One region of the Faecalibacterium sp. An77 genome, then DNA from elsewhere that is predicted to be linked to it. Evidence: predicted binding sites of a transcription regulator. Region 1 holds the regulator's gene; each other region holds the start of a gene.
The links. The regulator Rex, encoded in region 1, represses fermentation and respiration genes when NADH is low (regulators of the CRP and FNR family bind a similar motif). The targets are predictions, from matches to a motif close to ATTGTTAANNNNTTAACAAT.
Positions count from the first base shown of each region.

Region 2: the regulator Rex is predicted to act here: its motif matches at 1,948-1,967, upstream of coaD (pantetheine-phosphate adenylyltransferase).
Region 3: the regulator Rex is predicted to act here: its motif matches at 1,581-1,600, upstream of B5G28_RS06035 (OadG family transporter subunit).

Region 1 is NZ_NFHK01000006.1:31,549-35,865, reverse strand. It holds gene B5G28_RS03810 (thymidine kinase) at 381-986, opposite strand; gene B5G28_RS03805 (redox-sensing transcriptional repressor Rex) at 1,112-1,753, opposite strand; gene B5G28_RS03800 (ATP-dependent Clp protease proteolytic subunit) at 2,011-2,628, opposite strand; gene B5G28_RS03795 (sodium-dependent transporter) at 3,077-4,317, shown strand, end outside.
Region 2 is NZ_NFHK01000009.1:55,821-60,137, forward strand. It holds gene B5G28_RS05115 (AI-2E family transporter) at 1-112, opposite strand, end outside; gene B5G28_RS05120 (butyryl-CoA:acetate CoA-transferase) at 161-1,507, opposite strand; gene coaD (pantetheine-phosphate adenylyltransferase) at 2,203-2,706, shown strand; gene B5G28_RS05130 (acetyl-CoA C-acetyltransferase) at 2,814-4,001, shown strand; gene B5G28_RS05135 (enoyl-CoA hydratase-related protein) at 4,102-4,317, shown strand, end outside.
Region 3 is NZ_NFHK01000012.1:23,691-28,007, forward strand. It holds gene B5G28_RS06025 (DUF624 domain-containing protein) at 1-214, shown strand, start outside; gene B5G28_RS06030 (Xaa-Pro peptidase family protein) at 259-1,350, shown strand; gene B5G28_RS06035 (OadG family transporter subunit) at 1,661-2,104, shown strand; gene B5G28_RS06040 (sodium ion-translocating decarboxylase subunit beta) at 2,132-3,328, shown strand; gene B5G28_RS06045 (Cof-type HAD-IIB family hydrolase) at 3,407-4,240, opposite strand.

The DNA of each region.
Region 1 (4,317 bases):
GAAATATCCAAACTTGCCACAAAAAGTTGTGCAACTTGTACACAACACGGCTTTGTACAAATTTGACAGAAATAAGGGGTCTGAACTTTTGAAAATACTGATATATTAGCGACTTTCCCGGGATACAACTGGTATTTCAGTTGAAAAAAGCAAAATAAAACGCCGCAGGAACGTGCTGCGGCGCAGTGTAAACCGGGGGCAAAATTTGTGCGGGAAAGCGGGTTTTCGCCCTCCCGGCAGCCCTGGAAAAGGATGGGCCCCTTCCGCTTTGCCGCCGGGGCAGCCCGGACGGCAGAAAAGAAGGGGTCGGAAAAGAGAACCATTCTTGTGAAAAAGATGACAAATAAAATTCGCTTTGGAACGGCGCAAAGGGAAAGATTTCACCGCCGGGCGGCATAAAAGGCCCGCCGCTCCCGGAAGTAGCACTGAGGGCACATGCTGACGTACTGGACGTCGTTTTCCATGTCGATGGCCACCTGTTCGCCCTCAAAGACGAACTTTCCGCCCACCTTGCGGGCGTTGCAGATGGCCTTGCGGCCGCAGGAGCAGATGGTTTTCATCTCCTCGATGGTGTGGGCCAGCTCCATCAAACGGGTGGAGCCGGGGAAGCCCTTGAGGGAGAAATCACTCCGCAGGCCGTAGCAGATGACGGGGACCCCCAGGTCCACCGTCACCATAAACAGCTGCTCCGCCTGGGCCGGGGTGAAAAACTGGCTCTCGTCGCACAGGACGCAGGCCAGGGGCGCGTCGTGGGCGGCGCGGTCGGCCTCCACCGCAGCAAACACGTCGTCGCCGGGGCGGATCAGCAGGTCGGCGGCCCGGCGAACGCCCAGTCGGCTGACCAGGTCGCTGCCGCCCTTGGAGTCCACCTGGGGTTTGAGGATCAGCACCCGCATCCCCTGTTCTTCGTAGTTGTGGGCCACCTGCATCAGGGCGGTGCTCTTGCCGCTGTTCATGGCGCCGTAGCGGAAATATAACTTAGCCATAGAATTCCTTTTTATAGAATCGTTGTATGCACAAAGCCGCCCCGCCCGCCGCAGGCGGACAGGGCAGAATCTTGGATGCAGAAAATCGAAGGCTTTTGACTTGAGACTTTAAAAAGTAAGGGCGGTCAGTCCCCGTTGCGCAGACGGTAGCCCAAACTCATGAGGCTGTCGCCCAGGTGGACGTTCTCCACCACCGCGTCCGGGAAGGGAACCGACAGGTCGTAGTGGGAGAAGTTCCAGTAACCCCGGATGCCCAGCTGGACCAGCCGGCCGCTGATTTCCTCGGCGCCGCTGCGGGGCAGGCAGAGGACTGCGACCTGGGGATGATGCTCGGCGCAGAAGGCGTCCAGATCGTCCAGGTGGCGGATGGGGATGCCGCTGATGGTCTGGCCCATCAGTTCGGGCTTGACGTCAAAGGCGGCAATCAGGCTGAAACCGTTGTTGTTGTTGGCAATGAAGCTGCTGACGGCGGTGCCCAGACGGCCACAGCCAAACAGGATGGCGGGCAGACGCTCGCCGTTGCCGAACAGAAGTCCTTCCAGAATGGCCAGCAGGTTGTCCACCGAGTAGCCGATGCCCTGGCGGCCGTTGACGTCGCCGATGCAGTTGAAGTCCTGACGGACCTGGGAGGCGGTGGTGCCCATCTGGGCGGCCAGCTCTCGGGAAGAGATGCTGGTGATGTTGGCATCCTTCAGGGCTCGGAGATAGCGGTAATATTTGGGCAGGCGCCGGATGACCGGTACCGAAGCCTTGACGGACGGATTCATGGCAGGACCTCCTCTTGCATTTACCTGAAATTTTGGATAACTTGGCAGGAAAAAGGAAACATTTCTCTCTATAAGTATACGACATTTGCTGAGAATGTCAAACCCTTGTCAATGTTTTTGACGAAATTTTAAATTTTGGTGGGATTCCTCTGTCTTATACAGACAAAATCAATGGGTTTTAACCCAAAGAAGACAAATTGCTTCCCAAAAGAAAGCAGAGAAAAAGCCTCTGCGCTGCGGCAGAGGCCAAAACCCGGTCAGGATTCGATCTGACGGTAGAGCCAGCGCATGGCGTCGGACAGACCGCCCAGCTCGTCGATGAGCCCCTCCTCCACGGCGCGGCGGCCGTCCAGCACGGTGCCCATGTCCAGCACCAGTTCCCCGGTGTGGAGCATCAGCTCGTTGAAGCGGTCGGCGGTCATCCGGCTGTGGCGGGTGACAAAGCCGGTGATCCGCTCCTGCATCTGCTCAAACCAGCGCATGGTCTGGGGCACCCCCAGAATCATCCCGGAGTGGCGGACCGGGTGGACGGTCATGGTGGCGGTGGGAACGATGAAACTGCGCTGGGCGCTCACCGCCAGGGGAATGCCGATGGAATGCCCGCCCCCCAGCACCAGGGTGGCGGTGGGCTTGGACAGGCTGGCGATCAGCTCGGCCAGGGCCAGCCCGGCCTCCACGTCCCCGCCCACCGTGTTGAGCAAAACCAAAAGGCCCTCAATGGCAGGGTCCTCCTGGACGGCCACCAGCTGGGGGATGACGTGTTCGTATTTGGTGGTTTTCTGGCCCTGGGGGGCCTCCACATGGCCCTCGATCTGCCCGATCACGGTCAGGCAGTGGATGGCGTGGGGACCTTTGGTCAGGTTGACGGTGCCCATCTCCTGAATCTGACTTTGCTCAAAGGCCCGGCGTTCGGTGTCCTCGCCGCTGCCGGGTGCAGGTGCCTCGTCCGCCGGAGCTTCGGCGGCGTGCTTTTTCTTTTTCTTCTCCATAGGTTGAAACAGCCCTCCTTTTTCTGCTGGGGTGTATCTGAGAATGCAAACATGCTGAACCCTTCGCCCCAAAGGGGTAGCTGCGCTTTGGAGCAAAATGGGAGATGTTTTCAGATACATCCTAGGTTGCCCCGTCCGGGGGACGGTCATGCAGGCAGGGCAGGGGAGCTTTATCAGAGGAACCGATGGTTCCCTGATTTTACTATTAAAAAAATTTGTAGATAGCTTCAAAAAAATTGAGAACAAGGCTTGCATCTGGGCCGGTGGGCGGATACAATAGGAACATGCCGCCTGTCGGCATAGGTATTTCTGCGTGATAAAGAGGAGGAAAAACATGAAACGTGAAACATTCGGCTCGCGGCTGGGATTCATCCTGGTCAGTGCGGGCTGTGCGATCGGAATAGGAAACGTCTGGAAGTTTCCGTGGATGGCCGGCGCCAACGGCGGCGGCGTGTTCGTGCTGTTCTACCTGCTGTTCCTGGTGATTATGGGCGTGCCCGTCCTAACCATGGAGCTGGCGGTGGGCCGTGCCAGCCGCAAGAGCGCTGTGCTGGCCTACAAGGCCCTCGAGCCCAAAAAGAGCAAGTGGCACATTCACGGCTGGTTCTGCATCATTGGCTGCTGCCTGCTGATGATGTACTACACCACCGTGTCCGGTTGGATGCTGGATTACTTCTATAAATTCGCAACAGGCGCTTTTGTCGGGGTTCCCAATGATGCGATCAACGATGTGTTCAGCTCGATGCTGGGCGACCCCGTGGAAATGAGCATCTTTATGGTCATCATCGTTCTGGCGGGCTTCCTGGTTTGCTCCTTCGGCTTGCAGAAGGGTCTGGAACGGATCTCGAAGTGGATGATGCTGGCTCTGCTGACCCTGATCGTCATTCTGGCCGTCAACAGCATCCTGCTGGAAGGCGGTTCGGAGGGCCTCAAGTTCTATCTGCTGCCCGACCTGGAGCGGGCTGCCGAGGTGGGTCTGGGCAATGTGATTACTGCGGCCATGAACCAGTCCTTCTTCACCCTGAGCCTTGGCATTGCCGCCATGGAGATTTTCGGCAGCTACATGAGCCGGAACAATACCCTGCCCGGCGAGGCCATCCGCATCTGCGCCCTGGACACCTTTGTGGCCCTGATGAGCGGCCTGATTATTTTCCCGGCCTGCTTTGCCTTCGGCGTGCAGCCGGATGCAGGCCCGTCCCTGATCTTCCAGACCCTGCCCCGGGTGTTCGTCAACATGGTGGGCGGCCGGATCTGGGGTGCGCTCTTCTTCCTCTTCATGACGTTTGCCAGCTTTACCACTGTTCTGGCCGTCTTTGAGAACATTATCTCCAGCAGCATTGATACCTTCGGCTGGAGCCGGAAGAAAACCACCATCATCTGCTGCATCTTCATCCTGATTGCCAGCATGCCCTGCGTGCTGGGCTACAATGTCTGGTACTTCTCCCTGCCTCTGCCCAATGCTCCTGCAGGCGGCCAGATCCTCGATATCGAGGACTTCCTGGTTTCCAACCTGCTGCTGCCTCTGGGCTCTCTGGTCTACCTGCTGTTCTGCGTGTCCAAGTGGGGCTGGGGCTA
Region 2 (4,317 bases), on a different contig from region 1:
GCAGGCCGTTGAAGCGGTAGAACAGGAAGAAAAGTGCGATGCTCAGGCCAATGGCGCCAAAGCCGGCCAGCATGCCATAGATATAGGGTTTCAGATGGGGTTTTTTATCCACGAATCAACCTCTTTCCCCCTGCCGCAGCAGGGATGTTGGGGTGCATCATCAGCGCTTGTTGCTGCGGCGCCAGATGTGCATGTTGGCGGCGTCGGCAATCAGCTGCTCCCGGAAATCGGGGTGAGCCAGGCTGATGATGGCCTCTGCCTTCTGCCAGGTGGTCAGACCCTTGAGGTTGACGCAGCCGTACTCGGTGCACAGATAGTGGATGTTGGCGCGGGTATCGGTGACGATGCTGCCGTTGGCCAGGGTGGGGCAGATGCGGCTCTCCATCTGGCCGGTCTTGCGGTTCTTGAAGGTGGAGGACAGGCAGATGAAGCTCTTGCCGCCGTTGGACAGGTAAGCGCCCAGGACGAAGTCCAGCTGACCGCCTGCGCCCGAAATGTTGCGGATGCCGGCGCTCTCAGCGTTGACCTGACCGAACAGATCCACATCCACGGCGTTGTTGATGGAGATGAAGTTATCCAGCGCGGCGATGGTCCGCACGTCGTTGGTGTAGTCCACCGGGGCAGACATGCACTCGGGGTTGTCGTTGAGGTAGTCGTACATCTTCTGGGTGCCGGCGCCGAAGGCGTACACCTGGCGGCCCTTGTCGATCTGCTTGCGGCTGCCGTTGATCTTGCCGGCCTTGGCGATGTCCACAAAGCCGTCCACATACATCTCGGTGTGGACGCCCAGGTCCTTCAGGTCGCTCTGGGCGATCAGGCTGCCGATGGCGTTGGGCATGCCGCCGATGCCCAGCTGCAGGCAGGCGCCGTTGGGAATCTGGGGAACGATCAGGTTGGCCACGGCCAGATCCACCTCGGAGGCGGGGCCTGCGGCGGCCATCTGGCCCAGGGGCGGGTTGTCACCCTCCACAATGCCGGTTACCTGGTCGATGTGGATGCCGTTCTGGAAGCCGCCCAGGCAGCGGGGCATATTCTTGTTGACCTCAACGATGATCACCTCGGCCTTTTCGCAGACGGCGGCCAGATGGCTGGCCGAGGGACCGAAGTTGAAATAGCCGTGCTCATCCATGGGCGCAACCTGGAAGACGGCCACGTTGACAGGGTCCTTGCTCTCGCGGTAGTAGCGGGGCAGCTCGGAATAGCGGATGGGGGAGTAGAAGGAGAAGCCCTGGGCCACCGCCTTCCGCTCGATGCCGCCCATGTGCCAGCTGTTCCAGGTCATGTGGGCAGCGGGGTCCTCAATCTGGAAGATGGCAGGAACCCACATCAGGATGCCGCCGCGGAAATTGACGTCCTCCAGCTGAGGCAGACGCTTGGCCAGGGCGGCGTCCACGGCCACCGTGGTGTTCACGGCCCAGCCATAGTCCACCCAGTCGCCGCTCTTGACCATGGCGGCTGCGGCGTCGGCGGTAATGAGCTTGCGCTGATATTCAGTCCTGTAGTCCATTCTTAGATCATCCTTTCCTGGGGGTCTGAGAAGCCCCGGCCGCGGCCGGAATCGCCAGGCTTATTATAAATAGGAAAGCAGGCGCTTCCGGTTTGGCGGCCGCTCCCTGCCTGAAAGGATTGGCAGGCTGGGGCTCTCAAATCCATCCCATTTCAACGTATGCGGTGTCGGTTCCAAACTCAAAGAAAGTTAAAAGGAAGTACATACTCTGCACACCCGTTCATCACATCCGGGTGATACAGTAACCTTGTGACAGGTCAGAAGGGAAGGCCGGCAAGGTTGTGCAGCCCAGCATTCCCTACACTGATAGTTATAACATTAACGATGTCGAGAATCAATAGAAAATCACAAAAAAACTCCCTCTTGGCAAAATGTACAAAAACTTGAGAGAATGTTTTCAATTGTTTGGGTCAAGAGAGCCGAAAAAATGCTCCAAACTACTTGATAAACTTTTGACAATGTGGTTTACTAAGTGTGTCAGGAGGCGCGGGACGCCGCCTTGGACCCAAAGTCGTTACGAAATTAACGACCGGGTGCGCCTGAAACATCAAAACGCCTGCCCCGGGGCCGGGCGCCGAGCCAAAAGCCCGGCGGGCCAGGGGAGAGCAGCCGACGGCTGCAAAGGGCGTGCTTGAGATCGTGCGCCGGGCCGCCGCAGGCAGTCGGGCGCGGAAAACAGGGAGGCAGTAGTTTCCATGGCAATCGCCATTTATCCCGGTTCTTTTGACCCGGTTACCCGTGGACATCTGGATATCATCAAGCGGGCAGCCAAGATCAACGACAAATTAATCGTCGCGGTGCTCATCAACAGCGCCAAGCGCCCCCTCTTCACCATTGAGGAGCGGGTGGAGCTCTTGACCGAGTGCTGCAAGGGCATTCCCAATGTCACCGTTCAGAGCTTCGACGGCCTGACGGTGGATTTCGCCCGGAAGTGCCACGCCACCGTCATGGTGCGGGGGCTGCGGGCGGTCACCGACTTTGAGAATGAGATCCAGCTGGCCCAGACCAATCACGCTTTGATGCCCGGCATCGAGACGGTGTTCCTCTCCACCAGCATCAAGTGGAGTTACCTGTCCTCGACCATCGTCAAGGAAGCGGCACGGTACGGCAGCGACATCAGCAAATTCGTCACCCCCAACGTCGAAAAGGCGGTGCGGGAAAAGATGGAGGCGCTGCGGACCGCCGGCCAGCAGCCGTAACAAGCAAAAGTCCCCGCGGGCGTATCCCAAAGGGTTTTTGATAGAAGGTTTTATCTGCTGCAAGAAACAAAACCACACATTTCATGCGAAACAGGAGGCAATTCAACATGAAAAAGATCGTTATCGCATCTGCATGCCGCACCGCCATTGGTAAGTTTGGCGGCACCCTGTCCAACGTCCCCGCTGCCGAGCTGGGCGCTGTGGTCATCAAGGAAGCTCTCCAGCGCGCCAACGTCAAGCCCGAGCAGGTTGACCAGGTCTACATGGGCTGTGTCATCCAGGCTGGCCAGGGCCAGAACGTTGCCCGTCAGGCTTCTCTGAAGGCTGGCCTGCCCGTTGAGGTCCCCGCTGTGACCGTCAACGTGGTCTGCGGCTCCGGTCTGGAGTGCGTGAACATGGCAGCCCGCATGATCGAGGCCGGCGATGCTGACATCGTGGTTGCAGGCGGCACCGAGAACATGGATATGGCTCCCTTCGCAATGATGAAGGCCCGCTACGGCTACCGCATGGGTTCTCCCATGGGCAAGAGCGAGCTGGTGGACACCATGGTCAACGACGCTCTGTGGGATGTGTTCAACAACTACCACATGGGCATCACCGCTGAGAACGTTGCAGATCAGTGGAACCTGAGCCGTGAGGACCTGGACAACTTCGCTTACAACAGCCAGCTGAAGGCTGACGCTGCCATCAAGAGCGGCGCATTCAAGGACGAGATCGTCCCCGTCGTCATCAAGAACAAGAAGGGCGACATCGTCTTCGATACCGATGAAGGCCCCCGTCTGAGCGCTCCCGAAGTTCTGGCCAAGCTGAAGCCCGCCTTCAAGAAGGACGGCAAGGTCACCGCCGGCAACGCTTCCGCCATCAACGACGGCGCAGCTGCTGTCGTGGTTATGAGCGAGGAGAAGGCCAAGGAGCTGGGCATCACCCCGATGGCTACCTGGGTTGCAGGCGCTCTGGGCGGCGTGGATCCCTCCATCATGGGTGTGGGCCCCGTTGCAGCTACCAAGAAGGTTATGGCCAAGGCTGGCCTGACCGTCGCCGATATGGACCTGATCGAGGCCAACGAGGCTTTCGCTTCCCAGTCTCTGGCTGTGGCTCACGACCTGGGCTTTGACATGGAGAAGGTCAACGTCAACGGCGGCGCCATCGCTCTGGGCCACCCCGTCGGCGCTTCCGGCTGCCGCATCCTGGTCACCCTGCTGTACGCCATGAAGCATCGCGGCGCCAAGAAGGGCCTGGCCACCCTGTGCATCGGCGGCGGCATGGGCTGCGCCACCATCGTCGAGATGGACTAATCCATCCGGCCTGCTGAATTGATTTGATCCGGGCGCGCCGGCGCGGGAACCTCCCCGCGCCGGCAGCGCGCCCGCCTTTGATAGGCTGAAAGGAAACACTATGGCTTTTGTAAAGACTGAAGTGCAGGGCGCTGTCGAGATCATTACCATCGACCGTCCCAAGGCACTGAACGCACTGAACCCCGAGGTTCTGGCTGATCTGAAGGCCGCTTTTGAGGCTGTGGATCAGAACACCATCCGCTGCATCGTCCTGACCGGCGAAGGGGATAAGAGCTTCGTGGCCGGCGCCGACATCGGCTCCATGAGCACCATGACC
Region 3 (4,317 bases), on a different contig from region 1:
GCCCCGCACCATCGGCCTGGTGGCCATTGTGGGGATTTCGGCCCTGCTGGTGCGGGTGCTGTTGATCCCCATCGTCATCCTGCCGGGGGCGGCGGCCTGGCTGTTCACCCTGCTGCTGGAGCCGGTATTCCGCCGCTACCAGCCCGACGACACCCCCGACGAACCCGTCTCCCCGGACGAGGAGGAGTCTGAAACCCAGGAGGAGGAAGTGTAATCCCCTCCCCCGTATCTTTTATAAATAGGAAGGAGTCTTTCCCTATGGACGAATCGACACAGCTTTACCAGGCCCGCCTGGAGCGGGTCATCCAGCGGATGACCGCCATGGGCCTGACCCAGCTTCTGGTCACCGACCCGGACAGCGTCTGGTATCTGACCGGCTACGACAACGACCCCATCGAGCGGATGCAGGTCTTTTGTGTGCGGCAGGACGGCCGTCACTGCTTTTTCCTGAACCGGCTGTTCCCTGCCCCCGCCGCTCCCTGGGAGCAGGTGTGGTTCACCGACACCGACGACGCCGTGGGCCTTCTGGCCGCCCGGCTGGACCCGGCCGCACCGGTGGGCATCGACAAGACCTGGACCGCCCGCTTCCTGCTGCCCCTGATGGAGCGGCTGCCCGGCGCCCGGCCCGTCCTGGCCTCCGACTGCGTGGACCACTGCCGCGCCTGCAAGGACGAGGCCGAACAGGAACTGATGCGGGCCGCTTCCCGGATCAACGACCAGGTCATGGAGGAAGTGGCCGGCTTCTTCCACGAGGGAGTCACCGAGCGGGAGGCTGCCCGGTTCATTGAGAGCCGGTACACCGCCCTGGGCTGCAGCAGCCCCTCCTTCCCCACCATTGTCTCCTTTGGCGCCCACGGGGCCGACCCGCACCACGAGCCGGACGACACCCCGCTGGCTCCCGGCGACTCCATCGTCATCGACATGGGCTGCCGCAAGGACCGCTACTGTTCCGACATGACCCGCACCTTCTTCTGGCAGGAGGCCAGCGAGGAGGCCCGGGCCGTCCACGATCTGGTACGGGAGGCCAACGAGCGGGCCGAGGCACTGGTCCGCCCCGGCGTCCCCCTCTGTGAGCTGGACAAGGCTGCCCGGGACCACATTGCCGCGGCAGGCTACGGCGAATACTTCACCCACCGCCTGGGCCATTTCATCGGCCAGCGGGACCATGAGCAGGGCGATGTCAGCAGCGCCAACACCGCTCTGGCCGAGCCGGGGATGATTTTCTCCATCGAGCCGGGGGTGTACCTGCCGGGCAAGTTCGGCGTCCGGGTGGAGGACCTGGTGCTGGTGACCGAGGATGGCTGCGAAATCCTCAACCATGTGGACAAGCACGGACGGATTCTGAAATAACCCTTTGGGCCGGGCCTTTTTGCGAGGGCCCGGCTCTTTCTGCGTCCGGCGGCCCGCGCCGGGGCAAAAGCGGTGGTTATGCGTGGATTTTATCCGGCGATGCCCGGGACAGCCCTTCCCGCAGGGCAGACGACCCGCGGGGACGCAGGGTCCGCATTTCCATAAAATTTGGCCATTATTGCAATAAAATACAAAAAGTTTTCCAAATTCACTGGCAAAAAATTAGACGTCATGTTATAATAGTGTCAATTCGGGTTTAGGTATTCTGCCCGGTCTGCACCGGGAAATTGCAAATGAAGGAGGGCCCGTCATGGATTATCTTTTACCGCTGGCTGCCGGCGGCCTGACCTTGTTCGACGCCTCGCTGGTGTCCACCAGTCTGGTGCTGGTGTTCGGACTTCTGGTCGCCCTGTGCCTGATTATCACGCTGGAAGGCAAGCTGTTTGACTCGTTCAACGACAAGGACAGCGCCCAAAAGCGTGCCAAAGCAATGGACGAACTCAACAAGAGCGCCCAGAAAAAGCCGGCTGCACCTGCTGCGCGCGCCGCTGTTTCTGCGCCGGCCGCCCCGGCCCCTGTGGTCGAGACCGGCATCCCGGGCGAAGTTGTGGCTGTGATCTCCGCCGCCATCTACTCGATGGAAGGCGGCCACGCTGTGGTCCGTGAGATCCGCCGTATGCCGCAGGCAGGCGGTTCCCGCCGCGGCGCATGGGGCGACGCCGGTGTGGTACAGAGCACCCGGCCCTTTATGTAACTTCATCGGGGAAGGAAGCGTGATACAATGGGCGCAATTATCAACAATCTTCAGGAAATTTTTGCCAATTCCGGCTACGCACAGATTTTCACGGCGGTGGGCGGCTACCGCTATGCGGTCATGCTGCTGGTAGCCTGCATTCTGATTTATCTGGCCATCGTGCATCAGTTTGAACCCCTTCTGCTGCTGCCGATCGGCTTCGGCATGCTGATGGCCAACCTGCCGCTGGATGGCATCATCCACATGGACATCTTCATCAATGAGACCGGCCATATCAACTGGCAGATGCTGGGCAGCTCAGGCGGTCTGGCGGACTATCTGTACTTAGGCGTCAAGCTGGGCATTTATCCGCCGCTGATCTTCCTGGGCATCGGCACCATGACCGACTTTGAGCCGCTGATCGCCCGTCCCTCCAGCCTGCTGCTGGGTGCGGCTGCGCAGCTGGGTATTTTCGTAGCTTACATCGGCGCCCGCATCCTGGGCTTCAGCCCCGCGGAAGCCGCTTCCATCGGCATCATCGGCGGCGCCGACGGCCCCACCGCGATTCTGACCACCTCCATCCTGGCTCCGGAACTGCTGGGCTCGGTTGCCGTGGCAGCCTACTGCTACATGGCTCTGGTGCCGGTCATTCAGCCCCCCATCATGCGGCTGCTCACCACTGAGAAAGAGCGCCAGATCATCATGGAGGCCCCCCGCAAGGTCAGCCACACCGAAAAGGTCCTGTTCCCCATCATTGTCACCATCCTGGTCAGCCTGCTGCTGCCGGATGCCGCCATCCTGATCGGCTGCCTGATGATGGGCAACCTGATGAAGGAGTGCGGCGTGGTGGAGCGCATCACCAAGACCGCCGGCAATGAGCTGATGAACATCATCACCATTTTCCTGGGCTTCTCGGTGGGCTGCACCACCAACGCAGAGACCTTCCTGAACATGCGGACCGTCATGGTCATCTTCCTGGGCGTCTTTGCCTTCGCCTTCGGCACCGCCGGCGGCGTCATCCTGGGCAAGATCATGTGCTTCGTCACCAAGGGCAAGATCAATCCTCTGATCGGCTCGGCCGGCGTTTCCGCCGTTCCCATGGCCGCCCGTGTCTCCCAGAAAGTGGGTCAGGAATTCAACCCCCGCAACTATCTGCTGATGCACGCCATGGGCCCCAACGTGGCCGGCGTTATCGGCAGCGCCGTGGCCGCTGGTATCCTCATCAACATGTGCCGCGGCCTGTAATCCCCAGCTTACCATAAAAACGGCAGACGGCCAGGCTTTTGAAGCCCGGCCGTCTTTTTGTGTGTATCGGGTTGGTTTTTACAGCAGGCCGAAGTGAACAAAGGCGTTGTACAGGCCGTCCTCCTCCACGGCGGTGGTCACATAGCCGGCCGCCGCCTTGGCTCCATCTCCGCCGCTGCCCATGCAGCAGCTCTGGGCGCAGACCTCAAACATGGGGATATCCACCGCCGCGTCTCCAAAGGCGATGGTGTCCTCCTGCCGGGCGTTCAGGTGTTTCAGCAGCACCTCCACGGCGTGGGCCTTGGTGATGCCCTTCACACCCAGGTCACCGAACAGGGCCGTCTCCCCTGCCCCGCCCCAGGTGCCGTTCTGCAGGTCGGGGAACTGCTCCCTGGCGTCCAGAAAGTCCTGATAGCTGTCCAGGATATAGCTGACCTTGTTCACATCGTCCCGGTAGAGGTCGGCCCCATAGATCATGGTTGGGAACACCGTGTCGGGGCTGGCCTGGTCGGCGTCTGCCTTGCCCTTGCGGCGGCAGTACTCCTTCATCACCGGAACCGCCCGCTGGCGGAAGTTCTCGCTGCCGTACAGGCCGCTGTTGCTCTCCAGGTAGAATTCCAGTTTCCGGCTGTGGAGCCAGTCCACAATCCGCCGGCACTGCTCCGGCGTGACCAGCTGGTGCATCACCACTTCCCCGTCCGACTCCACATAGCTGCCGTTGCCTCCAATGTAGCCGTCCAGGCCGATGTCCCAGATTTCCTGTTTGTTCTCGGCCTTGCTGCGGCCGCTGCACAGGTACACCCGGTGCCCTGCCGCCCGGGCCATCCGGATGGCTTTCACCGCCGAGGCGGGCAGGCGGTTTTCGTAATCCACCAGGGTGCCGTCGATGTCAATGAACAGAATCTTTCCCATGGGTGTTTCTCCTTCTTTCTGGCGTTTTGCGGCCGGGCCGCAGTCCTTTCGGCTTTCATGATACCAGATTTTCGGGG